Regions from separate parts of the Streptomyces sp. NPDC029466 genome, predicted to be linked through region 2. Evidence: riboswitches for the same ligand, from Rfam matches in the RefSeq annotation. Region 2 holds a riboswitch; the other holds the start of a gene.
The links. A riboswitch is a leader RNA that binds a small molecule or an ion and turns the genes downstream of it on or off. The one in region 2 is predicted to bind S-adenosylmethionine.
Positions count from the first base shown of each region.

Region 1 (7,370 bases), on a different contig from region 2:
GTTGCGCGGTTCACGCGGTGCGCCGTCGGACTGCGGAAGTACGCAAGGTACTGCCTGTAACCCTACGGCCTGACGGGGGGCGGGTGCGGGCCCCGCCCGGGTGCCGGGACCCGGCGAGGCGCTCTGTCCCGATTGCCCGCATTAAGCCATGATCACTTCATGACGGCGCCGGCCCCCTCTCCCCGTTCTCCCCGCTCCTCCGGTCTCCTCCCCCGTCGTCCGCACCCCACCCGGTCCCTGACCGCGGTGTTCTCGCGGATGACGAATGTGCTGATCGGCCTGTGCTGTGCGGTCTTCGTGCTCGGCCCCGCCTCCGGCCTGAACCGGATATACGGCACCGGCGACGCCCTGCTGAAGGCCCAGACCGCCTATTTCGAGCGGTGGGGCGTGATCCCGCTGGATCTGTGGAGCGGCTCGGTACGGGCGCTGGTCACGCCGCTCACCGCGTTGTTCGTGCACGGCAGCTGGCTGCACCTGCTCGGCAACATGCTGTTCCTCTACGTCTTCGGCGCGATGGCCGAGGCGCGCATGGGCCGGCTGCCGTTCACCGCCTTCTACCTCATCATCGGCTACCTGGCGCTGCTCGGCTACGCGGCCGCGCACGCCGACTCGGGCCAGACGCTGGTCGGCGCCTCCGGCTCGATCTCCGGCGTCCTGGGCGCCTTCCTCTACCTGTTCCCGACGGCCCGGGTCACCAGCCTCTTCCCGTTCCTGTTCTTCCTGCCGCTGCGCTTTCCCGCCTGGATCGTGCTGCTCTTCTGGTTCGTCATCCAGTGGCAGGCGGCCCAGGACGACCCCCGCGGTCCGGGCGTCGCCTACCTCGCCCATGTCATCGGCTTCGCGCTCGGCTTCCTCTACGCATGGGCCCGCTACGGGAGGGATAGTGTGGGGGCCACCAGGGCGAACGACCGGGCGACCGAGGAAGAGAGCCAGCCGTGATCACGTCGATCGTGCTCATCAAGACCAACGTGGACCAGATCCCGGAGATCGCCGAGAAGATCGCCGCGCTGGACGGCGTCAGCGAGGTCTACTCGGTCACCGGCGCCCACGACCTCATCGCGATGGTCCGCGTCGCCGCCCACGACGACCTCGCCGACGTCATCCCCGGCCGCATCAGCAAGGTCCCCGGCGTCACCTCCACAGAGACGCACATCGCCTTCCGCACGTACAGCCAGCACGATCTTGAGGCTGCCTTTGCGATTGGGCTGGAGGCCTAGCCCTTCTTTTCCCACGTTTTCGGCTTTCCCGCCGTGGGTGTTGCTCGCCGTTGCGCCTGCGGCGGGCCGGGTGGTTTGTGGGTGCGGTGACGGGCCGGAGGGGCCGGTGAGTGGGGGCGGGCGTCCGTAGGCTGTTTCACTGCGACCAGTGCGGCGCACCGGACCACTCAGAGCAGCCCCCACCAACCGTTTTCCCACCACCCAACGGGAGGGGACGGGCCGGAGCGGGGGGGGGGGGGGGGGGGGGGGGGGGGGGGGGGGGGGGAGGGGGGAGGGGGGGCCCCCCCCCCCCCCCCCCCCCCCCCCCCCCGCGCAGGCCCGTCACCGCACCCAACAGCCCCGCGCAGCGGACCCCGCCCGCCGCAGGCGCAACGGCGAGCAACACCCACGGCGGGGAGGCCGAAAACGTGGGAATTAAGCCGGCACGCAACGCCCGGCTTCGGTGCGGTAGTTCCAGCGGGCCCCGTTCGTCACCAGTTCCTTGACCGCGCGGAGAAAGCGGTCGATGTGCTCATCCGGTGTGCCCACGCCCAGGCTGACGCGGATGGCGTTGAGGGACTTCTCGCCGGGGGCCGCGTCGGGGGCGCCGCACTCGCCGGGGTCCTGGGGGGCGCTGCCCAGGAGGGTGCGGACGAGGGGGTGGGCGCAGAAGAGGCCGTCGCGGACGCCGATGCCGTACTCGGCCGACAGCGCGGCGGCGAAGTGGGAGCTGTTCCAGCCCTCGACGACGAAGGAGAGGACGCCGACGCGTGCCGCGTCGTCGCCGAAGAGGGAGAGCACGTTCACCTCGGGTACCTCGGCCAGGCCGGTGCGGAGGCGGGCGATCAGCTCCTGTTCGCGGGCGACCAGGCCGTCGAAGCCGGCCTCGGCGAGTGCCCGGCAGGCCGAGGCGATGGCGTAGGCGCCGATGACGTTGGGCGAACCGGCCTCGTGCCGGGCCGCGGTGGTGTGCCACTCGACGTCCACCCCGCCGTCGGTGCGGCGGGAGACCTTGCGGCTGGCGCCGCCGCCGGCCAGGTACGGGGCGGCGTCCCGCAGCCAGTCCGCGCGGCCGGCCAGCACCCCGGCGCCGAACGGCGCGTAGAGCTTGTGTCCGGAGAAGGCGACCCAGTCCACGTCCAGCTCGCCGAGGTTCACCGGGTGGTGCGGCACGAGCTGCGCGGCGTCCAGCACGATCCGGGCGCCGTGGGCGTGCGCGGCGGCCGCCAGCTCCCGCACCGGCCACAACTCACCGGTCACATTCGACGCACCGGTCACGCATACCAGCGCCGGGCCGTAGGGCTCGCGCGTGGCCAGCGCCTTCTCCAGGGTGTCCACGGCCTGCTGCGGGGTCCGGGGCGCGTTGAGGTAGGTCACCGTGGTGTCCGGGCGCTGCTCCCACGGCAGCAGCGAGGCGTGGTGCTCGGTCTCGAAGACGAACACCCGGGTGTTCTCGGGGAGTACGGACGCGAGCAGGTTCAGCGAGTCGGTGGTGGAGCGGGTGAAGACGACCTGGTCGCCCTCCCGTCGCCCGCCACCGCCCTTGCCGGACCGGGCTTCGCCCGGGCCCCCTTCGGCCCGGCAGCCGAGGAACTCCTCAATCGTGCGGCGGCTGTTCTCGAAGAGGTCGGTGGACAGCTGCGAGAGGTATCCGGCGCCGCGGTGCACGCTGCCGTAGTACGGGGCGTAGGCCGCCACGTCGTCCCAGACCCGCTGGAGCGCGGGGGCGCTGGCGGCGTAGTCCAGCGCGGCGTAGTCGACCTCGCCACCGGTCACGAGCGGGACGAGGACATCCCGGCCGAGAACCGGCAGCGGGGCACAAACGGAACGGTCGGCGGCAACGGCGGAACCAGACATGGCGAACTCCCGTAAGAGGTAAGCGAATTCGCTGCGGGCGGGGGCGCGAAGGCGCGCCGGGGCAACCGCGGCGGGAAAAGAAAAAGGGATGCGGAAAAGGGGCCGTCGGGCCCTATCGCATTCGCTGATTCACGGAAGTTCTCCCTCGGGGACCAGGATCCCTGGCGAGGGATCCGCGCTTGCCGCAGACCTCGCTGCCTACGGCCTGGTCATCACCCGGGGCACCCCGCCACGGAAGGAGGGTTGCCGGACAGCGGGCCGGGGCCTGCATCGCTGTCACTCGTGACCTGGGCAGAATCATGCCACACGGGCAAAGAGGCGCAAGGCCCGGTCCGTATGACGGACTGAGCCTTGCGTCACACCCTGCGTCACCGCTCGCTCATGTGTTGCTGGCCGCCACCCAGCGCTCCAGCGCCCGCTTGGCCGCCCCGGAGTCGATCGACGCGGCGGCCCGCTCGATCCCGGCCCGGATCTGCTCGGCCAGCGGAGCGTCCGCCGGCTCCAGCGCGACCAGCGCCGCCGCGGAGTTCAGCAGCACCGCGTCGCGCACCGGTCCGGTCTCCCCGTCCAGCAGCCGGCGGGCCACATCCGCGTTGTACGAGGCGTCCGCCCCGCGCAGCGCCTCGACGGGGACGAGGGGGATGCCGACGTCGCGGGGGTCGAAGGCCTCCTCGCGGACCGTGCCGTCGCGGACGATCCAGACCCGCGAGGTCGCGGTCGTGGTCAGCTCGTCCAGGCCGTCGTCGCCCCGGAACACCAGCGCCGACGAGCCGCGCTCGGCGAGCACCCCGGCCAGGATCGGCGCCATCCGGGCGTCCGCGACACCGGTCGCCTGGGCGCGGACCTTCGCGGGGTTGGTCAGCGGGCCGAGCACATTGAAGGTCGTACGGATGCCGAGCTGGGCCCGCGCGTTGGCGACGTGCCGCAGCGCGGGGTGGAACTTCACCGCGAAGCAGAAGGTGATGCCCGCTTCCCGGGCGACCTCGGTGACCCGCTGCGGGGTGAGGTCGAGATTGACCCCGAGCTTCTCCAGGACGTCGGAGGCGCCGCTGGCGGAGGAGGCGGCGCGGTTGCCGTGCTTGACGACCTTGGCGCCGGTGCCGGCGACGACGATCGAGGACATCGTGGAGATGTTGACGGTCTTGGCGCCGTCGCCGCCGGTGCCGACGATGTCGACGCTGGGGCCGGGGACCTCGATCAGCCGGGCGTGCTCGTACATGGTGCGGACGAGCCCGGAGATCTCCGCGACGGTCTCGCCCTTGGCGCGCAGGGCCACCGCGAACCCGGCGATCTGGGCGTCGCCGGCCTCGCCCCGCATGATCTTGTCCATCGCCCAGGCGGTGTCGTCCGCGCTGAGGTCACGGCCGGCGAGCAGGGCGTTGAGGAGCTCGGGCCAGGTCTGGGCCGCCACGCTGTCGCCGCCAACCGGGGTCACAACGTTCATGGTCCACTCTCCTGGATTGTCTCCTGCTTATGCCGTCACCCTATCGAGCCAACGGGCACGCCGGAGGGCCCCGTCCGATCACCGGACGGGGCCCTCTGGGTGGCGTACTACCTACGGTGCGCTAGGAAGCGCTGCGGTGATCAGTGGTGGCCGTGGCCGCTGGTGATCTCCTTGTACTCCTCGACCGTGGCCTTCGGGATGACGTTGTCCTCGCCGTAGTAGGCCTTGGAGAGCTTGGCGCGCAGCTTCTGCGAACGCGACAGCTTGCGCTCCACACCGTTCTCGTCGACCTCCGGGCCGAGCTCCAGCGGCGCGGGCTGCTCGTGCTGCGTGAGCAGGTGCAGCTGCTCCTGGTCGAGCGGCTCGTGGACCTCGATGAACTCACCGTGCGGCAGGCGCTTGATGATGCCGGACTCGCGGCCGTGCAGCACCTTGTCCTTGTCGCGACGCTGGAGCCCCAGGCAGATCCGCTTGGTGGCGATGAAGGCCAGCACCGGTCCGACGAAGAACGCGATCCGCACGAACCAGGTGATCGAGTTGATCGACAGGTGGAAGTGCGTCGCCCACAGGTCGTTACCGCCACCGATCAGCATCACGAAGTACGCGACGAGCCAGGCGACACCGAAGCCGGTACGGGTCGGGACGTTGCGCGGGCGGTCCAGGATGTGGTGCTCGCGCTTGTCGCCCTTGACCCAGGACTCGATGAACGGGTAGACCGCGATCGCGACCAGGACCAGCGGGAAGACCAGGATCGGGATCAGCACACCGAAGTTGAGGGTGTGGCCCCAGAAGTTCCACTCCCAGCCCGGCATGACACGCACCAGACCCTCGGCGAAGCCCATGTACCAGTCGGGCTGGGCGCCGGTGGAGACCTGGTCGGGCCGGTAGGGGCCGATCGCCCACACCGGGTTGATGCTGGCGATCGCGGCGATCACCGAGATCACACCGAAGACCAGGAAGAAGAAGCCTCCGGCCTTGGCCATGTAGACCGGCAGCAGCGGCATGCCCACGACGTTGTTGTTGGTCTTGCCGGCACCCGGGAACTGGGTGTGCTTGTGGTAGAAGACCAGGATCAGGTGCGCCACCAGCAGGCCGAGCATGATGCCCGGCAGCAGCAGGACGTGCACCGTGAAGAACCGCGGGATGATGTCGTGCCCCGGGAACTCCCCGCCGAAGATGAAGAACTGCAGGTACGAACCGACCAGCGGCATCGCCAGGATGACGCCCTCGATGAACCGCACACCGGTGCCGGAGAGCAGGTCGTCGGGGAGCGAGTAGCCGGTGAAGCCGGTGAACATGCCCAGCACCAGCAGCAGGAAGCCGAACAGCCAGTTGACCTCGCGCGGCTTGCGGAAGGCGCCGGTGAAGAACACCCGCATCATGTGGACCATCATCGCGGCCAGGAAGACCAGCGCGGCCCAGTGGTGGATCTGGCGGATCAGCAGACCACCGCGCACGTCGAAGCTGATGTCCAGCGTCGACTCGAAGGCCTGCGTCATCCGGACCCCCTGCATGGGCACGTAGGAACCGTGATAGGTCACCTCGGCCATGCTCGGGTGGAAGAACAGCGTCAGATAGACACCGGTCAGGATGATGATGATGAAGCTGTAAAGCGCGACCTCACCCAGCATGAAGGACCAGTGGTCCGGGAAGATCTTGCGCATGTTGGACTTGGCCAGGCTGTAGATGCCCAGCCGGCCGTCCGCCCAGTCGGCGATCCGCTCGCCCCGTGGCGCCTGGCCACGGCGCGGGTTGGTCGCGCTCGTCTCGTTACTCATCCGCGCTCCCAGAAGCTCGGGCCGACGGGCTCCTCGAAGCCGCTTGCGGCCTCCAGGAAGCCGTCCTTCTCTGTGATGTGCAGCTGCGGCAGGGCGTGTCCGGCCGGACCGAAGATCACCCGACCGCCGTCAGAGAGGTCGAACGTCGACTGGTGGCAGGGGCAGAGCACGTGGTGTGTCTGCTGCTCGTACAGGCTGATCGGGCAACCCACGTGGGTGCAGATCTTCGAGTACGCCACGATGCCCTCGTGCGACCAGGACAGCTCGTGCTTGTCCTTGATGTTCTGCGGCTGGATCCGCACGAGCATCAGGGCGTCCTTGGCGATCTCCTGAGCGAACTCCTCGTCGTGCTCCTCCAGGCCCTCCGGCATGGCGAACGTCAGGGAGCCGACCGCGATGTCCTCGGGACGCAGCGGGAGGTTGGTGGACTGGTTGACCAGGCGGACGCCCTTCTTCCAGTTCGTGGTGCGCAGCTTGTTCCCGGGCAGCGGCCCGAGGTCACGCAGCAGCACCACACCGGAGAGCGGCACCAGGGCCAGCGCGCCGAACATCGTGTTGCGGATCAGCTTGCGGCGGCCGACCTGCGACTCCTTCGCCCCCTGGGCGAAGTCCGCCATGACCTTGGCCTTGACCTCCGGCGCCGCCTCGATCGGGTGGCGCTCGTCGGCGACCTCCTCGTCCGACATCAGCGTGCGGGCCCAGTGGACCGCACCGGCGCCGATGCAGAAGAGCGCCGCGCCCAGCGTCAGACCGAGCGCGAAGTTCAGCGCGCTGATGTGACCGAGCGGCCAGATGTAGACGTTCTGCTCGATCGGGATCGCCACGTACGAGGCGATGAAGGCGACCGTGGCGATCATGGACACGACGAAGAGAAGCGCCACGGTGCGCTCGGAGCGCCTGGCGGCCCGGTCGTCGATGTCCTGGGCACGGTGCTCGTGGGGCGGCAGACCCGGGTCGGCGAACGGGTTCTCCGCCGTGGTCACCGCACCTTCGTGAGCCGTCTCCCGCTCACCGGGAAGGGTTTCTTCTGGCACGTCTTCGTGTCGTCCAGTCTCACTCATGACTTCTTGGCCTTCGTAGTCCGGGCTGCGACCC
Region 1 is NZ_JBVHZH010000023.1:39,880-47,249, forward strand. It holds gene ACZ4XD_RS18940 (rhomboid family intramembrane serine protease) at 259-939, shown strand; gene ACZ4XD_RS18945 (Lrp/AsnC family transcriptional regulator) at 936-1,217, shown strand; gene ACZ4XD_RS18950 (aminotransferase class V-fold PLP-dependent enzyme) at 1,632-3,053, opposite strand; SAM riboswitch class IV at 3,224-3,341, opposite strand; gene trpD (anthranilate phosphoribosyltransferase) at 3,433-4,497, opposite strand; gene qcrB (cytochrome bc1 complex cytochrome b subunit) at 4,638-6,275, opposite strand; gene qcrA (cytochrome bc1 complex Rieske iron-sulfur subunit) at 6,272-7,336, opposite strand; gene qcrC (cytochrome bc1 complex diheme cytochrome c subunit) at 7,333-7,370, opposite strand, start outside.
Region 1: another riboswitch for S-adenosylmethionine. It lies ahead of ACZ4XD_RS18950 (aminotransferase class V-fold PLP-dependent enzyme); the one in region 2 lies ahead of thrC (threonine synthase).

Region 2 (7,370 bases):
ATGGTATCTCCTTTCACAACATGGAATTGCCCCGTCCGCTTTCCGGCGGACGGGCCAATTCCAGTCATGAAGGAGAAGAGTTGGCGCAAATCAGCAGCCGCCGGCCACCGCCGGGATGATCGAGATGCCCGCGCCGTCCGGGGTGGGCGTCTCCAGGCCCTGCTCGAAGCGCACATCGTCGTCGTTGACGTACACGTTCACGAAGCGGCGCAGCTTGCCGGCGTCGTCCAGCACACGGGCCGCGATGCCCTGGTGGTTCTGCTCCAGGTCGGCGATCACCTCGGAGAGGGTCGCGCCCTCGGCGGGGACCTCGGCCTGGCCACCGGTGTACGTGCGGAGGATGGTGGGGATGCGGACCTTGACGCTCATGGTTCTGCCTTCCAGGGGTACGGAGTACGAGTTCGGGGGCCGGTCGCGGCCTCGTCCGCCAGCTGCCGGACGGGCCGGCGACCTCAGCGGGCCAGGCCGGCCGCGCGGAACGCGTCCAGGTTCGGACGGATGGTGGCCGTGGGCCCGGAGGTGGGGGCGACCGCGTCGAGTGTCTTGAGGCCGTCACCCGTGTTCAGGACGACGGTGGTCAGGGACGGGTCGAGCACGCCGTTCTCGATCAGCTTCTTGGTCACGCCGACGGTCACACCGCCCGCGGTCTCCGCGAAGATGCCTTCCGTCCTGGCCAGCAGCTTGATCGCGTCGACGACCTGCTCGTCGTTGACATCCTCCACGGCCCCGCCCGTACGGCGCGCGATGTCCAGCACATACGGGCCGTCGGCCGGGTTGCCGATCGCCAGCGACTTGGCGATGGTGTTCGGCTTCTGGGGCCGGACCACGTCGTGTCCGGCCTTGAAGGCCGCCGACACCGGCGAGCAGCCCTCCGCCTGGGCACCGAAGATCTTGTACGGCTTGTCCTCGACCAGACCGAGGGCGATCAGCTCCTTGAGGCCCTTGTCGATCTTGGTGAGCTGCGAGCCGGACGCGATCGGGATGACGATCTGGTCCGGGAGCCGCCAGCCGAGCTGCTCGCAGATCTCGTACGCGAGCGTCTTGGAGCCCTCGCCGTAGTACGGCCGCAGATTGACGTTGACGAAGCCCCAGCCCTCGCCCAGCGGGTCGCCGATGAGCTCGGAGCAGAAGCGGTTGACGTCGTCGTAGTTGCCCTCGATCCCGACCAGGTCACCGCCGTAGACCGCGGCCATGACGACCTTGCCGGCCTCCAGGTCGTGCGGGATGAACACGCAGGACTGGAATCCGGCGCGGCGCGCCGCGGCGCCGACCGCACCGGCGAGGTTGCCGGTGGAGGAGCAGGAGAGGGTGGTGAAGCCGAAGGCGCGCGCGGCCTCGACGGCGATCGCCACGACGCGGTCCTTGAAGGAGTGCGTCGGGTTGCCCGAGTCGTCCTTGACGTACAGCCCGCCGGTGACGCCCAGCTCGGCGGCGAGCCGGTCGGCCTGGACGAGCTTGGTGAAACCGGGGTTCAGGTTGGGCTTGTCGGCCACGTCGGTGGGGACGGGCAGCAGCGGGGCGTAGCGCCAGATGTTGTCCGGGCCGGCCTCGATCTGCTTCCGCAGGCCCTCGGGGTCGCCGCTCGGCAGGTCGTATGCGACTTCGAGCGGCCCGAAACATTCCTGGCACGCGAAGATCGGGCCGAGCGGGAAGCGCTGTCCGCACTCGCGGCAGGACAGCGCTGCGGCGGGGCCCAGAGCGACGGTGGGGGTGTTTTCGGTGACTTGCACAGCCATGGAGGCGAGGCCCTTTCTCCTCATCTTCCTCGCGGCGAATCTCGCCACGAGACGGATTTGGCACCTTCCCTAGCCGGGAGCCTCACGCGCGCGGGACGTCAGCGTCCTGGCGGCAAGACCGGCTGGAGGGTTGCCGGGGCTTCAACGGGCCGTATCCCTCTGCCCCTCTGGATGAGCGGTATGGCGCTGGGCCGAACCCAGGCGTTTGTGGCGCGGGGACCCCGACATGCGACGGTCATCCGCGTTGTTCAAGACTGTAACCGAAGGCACTGACAGTTGAGATAGTCGTCCGAACCGCGAGATGGATCACACAGGCCGCTGATCGGGCGGCGACCGAGGAGTCGTAACCGTGCTGGAAGAGGTCGAGACCTGGCTGACCAGCCACTCCTGGTCCGCCGCTGACCGTCCGCTGGGGCAGCTGCTGGAGGCGAAGCGCCAGACGGGCCGTACGGTCAGTGTCGTTCTGCCCGCGCTCGACGAGGAGGCCACGGTCGGGGCGATCGTGGCGGTGATCCGTGCCGAGCTGATGACCGAGACCGTGCCGCTGGTCGACGAGCTGGTGGTGCTGGACTCCGGCTCCACCGACCGCACCGCCGAGGTCGCGGCGGCGGCCGGTGCGCGGGTCGTGTCCCGCGACAGCGTCCTCCCCCGCCTGCCCGCGCTGCCCGGCAAGGGCGAGGTGCTCTGGCGCTCCCTCCTGGCCACCACCGGCGACATCATCTGCTTCATCGACGCCGACCTGCGCGAATTCTCCGCCGCCTTCGTCTCCGGGATCGTCGGCCCGCTGCTGACCGACCCGGACATCCAGTTCGTCAAGGCGATGTACGACCGCCCCCTGGAGACCGGCCCCGGCGGCACCGACGCCGGCCAGGGCGGCCGGGTCACCGAGCTGGTCGCCCGCCCGCTCCTCAACCTCCACTGGCCGCAGCTGGCCGGCTTCGTCCAGCCCCTGGGCGGCGAGTACGCGGCCCGCCGCTCCCTCCTGGAACGGCTGCCCTTCCCGGTCGGCTACGGCGTGGAGCTCGGCCTGCTCGTCGACTCCCTGCACACCGTCGGCCTCGACGCCCTCGCCCAGGTCGACGTCGGCGTACGCAAACACCGCCACCAGGACGGCCAGGCCCTCGGCCGGATGGCCGCCGCGATCTACCGCACCGCCCAACTACGCCTGACCCGCGGCCACTTGGTCCGCCCCCGCCTCACCCAGTTCGACCGCGGCGACGAGGGCTTCGTCCCCCGCACCACGGACGTGGACACCGAGGAACGCCCCCCGATGGCCGAAATCCCGGAGTACGCGGAACGACGGGCGGCGTGAGCGCACCGAGCGCCGGCCGCACCACCCGCCCCGCCCCTTGACCGCTTCCGTACGTTTGCGCGGATCTGTGGCGGGTTACTTTCGCGACATGGTCTCCGAGCGCAGTGCGGTGCAAGCAGGTGCTGAGGTTCTTGTCGCGTCCAATCGCGGGCCGGTGTCCTATGGCCTGGCGGAGGACGGGGCGCTGATCGCCAAGCGGGGTGGTGGCGGGCTGGTGTCGGGGCTTTCCGCTATCGGGCCCGAGACCGATGCCGTGTGGGTGTGTGCCGCGCTCGGTGACGGGGACCGGGAGGCCGTGCGGCGGACGGGTGGTGTGCTGGAGCCGGGTGATACCGGTGGACAGCGTGTCCGGATGCTGGACATTCCGGCCGAGGTGTATGCCGCCGCCTACAACGGCGTCGCGAACTCCGTGCTGTGGTTCATCCACCACATGCTCTACCAGACACCGCTGGAGCCGGTCTTCGGCGCGGAGTTCCGGGCGCAGTGGGCGGCGTACGAGACGTACAACGCGGCCTTCGCCGATGCGCTGGCCGAGGGGGCGGCGCCCGGCGCGGCCGTCCTCGTGCAGGACTACCACCTGGCGCTGGTGCCCGGCATGCTCCGCGAGCGCCGCCCCGACCTGCGCATCGCGCACTTCTCGCACACCCCGTGGGCCCCCGCCGAGTACTTCGCGATGCTGCCCGACGACATCCAGCGGGAGCTGGCGCTGGGCATTCTCGGTGCCGACCGGGCGAACTTCCTCACCCGGAGGTGGGCCGAGAACTTCGTGGCCTGCGCCGAGACCGGGCTCGGCGGGCAGTGCGAGCGCGTACGGCCGGAGGACGGGGCGCCCGGCATCGTCGCGCTCGTCCCGGAGCGCAAGGCGCGTACGACCCTGATCGGGGTGCACGGCCTCGGCGCCGACGCCGATTTCCTGCGCGAGCGCGCGCACCGCCCGGACGTCGAGGAGCGGATGGCGGCGCTGCGCACCGAGATCGGCGGGCCGGGACGCCGGACCATCGTCCGCGTGGACCGCACCGAGCTCTCCAAGAACATCGTGCGGGGCCTGCTCGCCTACCGGCAGCTTCTCGCCGACCGCCCCGAGTGGCGCGAGCGGGTGGTGCACCTCGCCTTCGCCTACCCCTCGCGCCAGGACCTCGCCGTCTACCGCGACTACACCGCGGAGGTCCAGCGGGTGGCCGAGGCCATCAACGCCGAATACGGGACGGCGGGTTGGCAGCCGGTCCTGCTGCACGTCAAGGACGACTTCGCCCGCTCGCTGGCCGCCTACCGGCTCGCCGACGTGGCACTCGTCAACCCGATCAGGGACGGTATGAACCTGGTCGCCAAGGAGATCCCGGTGGTGTCGGACGCCGGCTGCGCGCTGGTGCTGTCGCGGGAGGCGGGCGCGCACGAGGAGCTGGGTGAGCATGCCCTGACGGTCAATCCGTACGACGTCGTCGGCACCGCCGAGGCGCTGCACGAGGCGCTGTCGATGGACGACGGCGAGCGCGCGGCACGCACCGAGCGGCTGGCCGCGGCGGCCACCGCGCTGCCGCCCGCGCGGTGGTTCCTGGACCAGCTGCGGGAGCTGCGGGGGGAGGCTCCGGAGGGGGCGCGGCCCGCCTGAGCCGCCTCCCCGGCTACGCCCCGTGCGCCCCGTTCTCGTCCAGCCGGGCCGCGAGGGCGCCGAGCAGGCCGACGACGCCGCCCGGGCCGTCGACCACCAGGTCGGCGCGGTCGGCCAGTTCGGCGACCTCGGCGCTGCCGCTGCATACCAGGAGGCCGGTCAGGCCGTCGGAGCGGAGTTTTTCGACGGCGGCGAAGGCGGCCAGGTCGCCGAGGTCGTCGCCAGCGTAGAGGACGGTGGCGGCGCCGGTCTCGCGGACCCATTCGGCGAGGGCGACGCCCTTGTCCATGCCGGGCGGGCGGAGTTCCAGGACGAGGCGGCCCGGTTCGACGATCAGGCCGTGGCGTTCGGCGAGCGCGGTGAGCGGGCCGCGCAGCTGGTCGAAGGCGCCCTGGGGATCGGTGGCGCGGCGGGTGTGGACGGCGATGGCGCGGCCGCCCTTGCGCTCGATGGCGGTCTCGATCCAGGTGCCGTGCCAGACCCCGGAGGCGTCCAGTACGCCGGGGAGTTCGGCCTGTATGGCGGCGACACCGGGGTGCGGGGCGGGCGCGTGGACGGTGCCGGTGGCGGCCTCCCAGCGTTCGGCGCCGTAGTGGCCGAGGACGGTGAGGTGGTCCAGGCCGGGTACGTCCGCGAAGCCGCCGAGGCGGACCGCGACGGTGGCCGGGCGGCCGGTGATCACCGCGGCGGCGCGCAGCCGGGGCACCAGGCGGCCGAGGGCGGCGACGGCGCCCTCATGGGCGCGGGCCTTCTCCGGGTCGGGGACGATCTCGGCGAGGGTGCCGTCGAAGTCGAGGGCGACGACGGTGCGTTCCGGGTGTGCCAGCAGTGCGGCGAGGCCGTCGCGGCCGGCGGGGGTGTGCGGGGTCGGCACGGATCCGGGTGTCGGCCGATCCGGCGACGCGGAGTTCGGGGGGCTGCCCATGGCGCCGACCCTACCGGCGCGGTGCGGGCGCCGGGGGGAGCTCCGGTGACAACCCCGGGTGTACGGGCGCACGGGGACGGCGGCCGGGGCACTCCGGGTCTTCCGTGCGGACCGGACCGGTCAGCGGCGGGCGCGGCGGGCGTCCCGTATGCGGCGCAGGCGGTTGACGGTCACCGGGTCATGGGCGAGCGCGCGGGGGTCGTCCAGCAGGGCGTTGAGGAGTTGGTAGTAGCGGGTCGGGGAGATGCCGAGCTGTTCGCGGATGGCGCGCTCCTTGGGGCCGGGGCCCGGCCAGGAGCGGCGCTCGACGGCGAGCACCGCCTCGTCCCGGGCGGAGAGCTCGGCGGCGCGCTCGACGGCCCCGGGCTCGCCGCCCGGACCGCCCGCACCCGCCGTCCCGTCCGTCATCACGCTTCCACGATAAGCGCACGGTCGGACATCGCCCGGCCCGTCACCCGGCGGGCGCCCGGCTCCGGGACACGCGCCCGGCCCCCGGGCCGCCCCGCGCCGACGCGCCCGCCCGGGTGCCCGCCCGCACCGCGCCGGGGCGCCCGCCCGTGTCCCCGCCCGCACCGCGTCATTCGGCGGCGCTGTCCGCGGCGTCCGCGATGTTCTGGATGTCGGTGAGCACTCCGGACGGGTTGCCCCGCGGGCCGACCGCGGCGCCCATCTTGGCCTTGACGGTCTTGGAGATCAGCGGCCAGGAGGTCTTGTTCGCCGGGTAGAACTCGGCGCCGGCGAGCTGCTTGAGGAAGCCGTGGAACTTGGCGTACTTGTCGTCGGCCAGCATCGCCTGGGAGGCGGTGGTGGTGACCGGCAGCAGGCCGTACTCACCGGAGAACTTCTCGACGTTCTTCTTGCTGTAGACGAAGTCGAGGAACTTGCCGACCTGGGCGCGGTGGCCACCCTGCTTGAAGGCCATCATCCAGTCGGCGACGCCCATGGTGGCCTTGGCCTTGCCGTGGGCACCGGGCAGCTCGACGGTGCCGTAGTCGATGCCCTTGGCGGCGGCCTGCTTCATCAGGGCGGGGTGGCCGTTGAGCATGCCGACCTCGCCGTCGGCGAAGCCCGCGAAGGCGTCCTCGCGGTTGAGCTTGGCGGGGTCCACCCCGGTCAGGCCCTTGCCGACGAGGTCCTCCTTCAGCCACTTGAAGGCCTTGTTGTTCTCCGGTGAGTCGATCGTGTACTTGCCGATGCTGTCGGTGTAGCCGCCGCCACCGCTGAGCATCCACTGCATCGTCTCGGCCTGGGTCTCCTCCGGGCCGAGCGGCAGCGCGAACGGCATCTTGACGCCCCGTGCCTTCAGCAGCTGGGCGTCATGGGCGATGTCGTCCCAGCTCGCCGGCGGGCTGGTGATGCCGGCCTGGCTGAACAGCTTCTTGTTGTAGAAGAGCCGCCGGGTGCTGGCGCCGAACGGCATGCCGTACTGGACCCGCTTGTATTCGCCGGCCTCCGCGAGGGAGGGGGTGAAGTCGGCCTGGGTGGGGATGGAGAGCAGCTGGTCGGCGCTGTAGAGCTGGCCCTTGGCCGCGTAGTCGGCGTAAGCGCCGATCTGGGCGAGGTCCGGGGCATGGCCGTCCTTGACCAGCCCCTCGACCTTCTTGTCGACGTCGGTCCAGCTGTAGACCTCGACATCGACCTTGATGCCGGGGTTCTTCTCCTCGAAGGCGCGGGCGAGCTCGTCCCAGTAGTGCTGGGAGCCGTTGGCACGGCTGTCGCCGTAGTCCGCCGCGATCAGTTTGAGGGTGACGTCGTCGCTACCGGAGCCGCTGTCGCAGCCGGTAAGAG
Region 2 is NZ_JBVHZH010000002.1:16,243-23,612, reverse strand. It holds gene ACZ4XD_RS01895 (MoaD/ThiS family protein) at 91-369, opposite strand; gene thrC (threonine synthase) at 453-1,736, opposite strand; SAM riboswitch class I at 1,754-1,914, opposite strand; gene ACZ4XD_RS01885 (glucosyl-3-phosphoglycerate synthase) at 2,086-3,048, shown strand; gene ACZ4XD_RS01880 (alpha,alpha-trehalose-phosphate synthase (UDP-forming)) at 3,137-4,657, shown strand; gene otsB (trehalose-phosphatase) at 4,671-5,582, opposite strand; gene ACZ4XD_RS01870 (DUF3263 domain-containing protein) at 5,703-5,990, opposite strand; gene ACZ4XD_RS01865 (ABC transporter substrate-binding protein) at 6,160-7,370, opposite strand, start outside.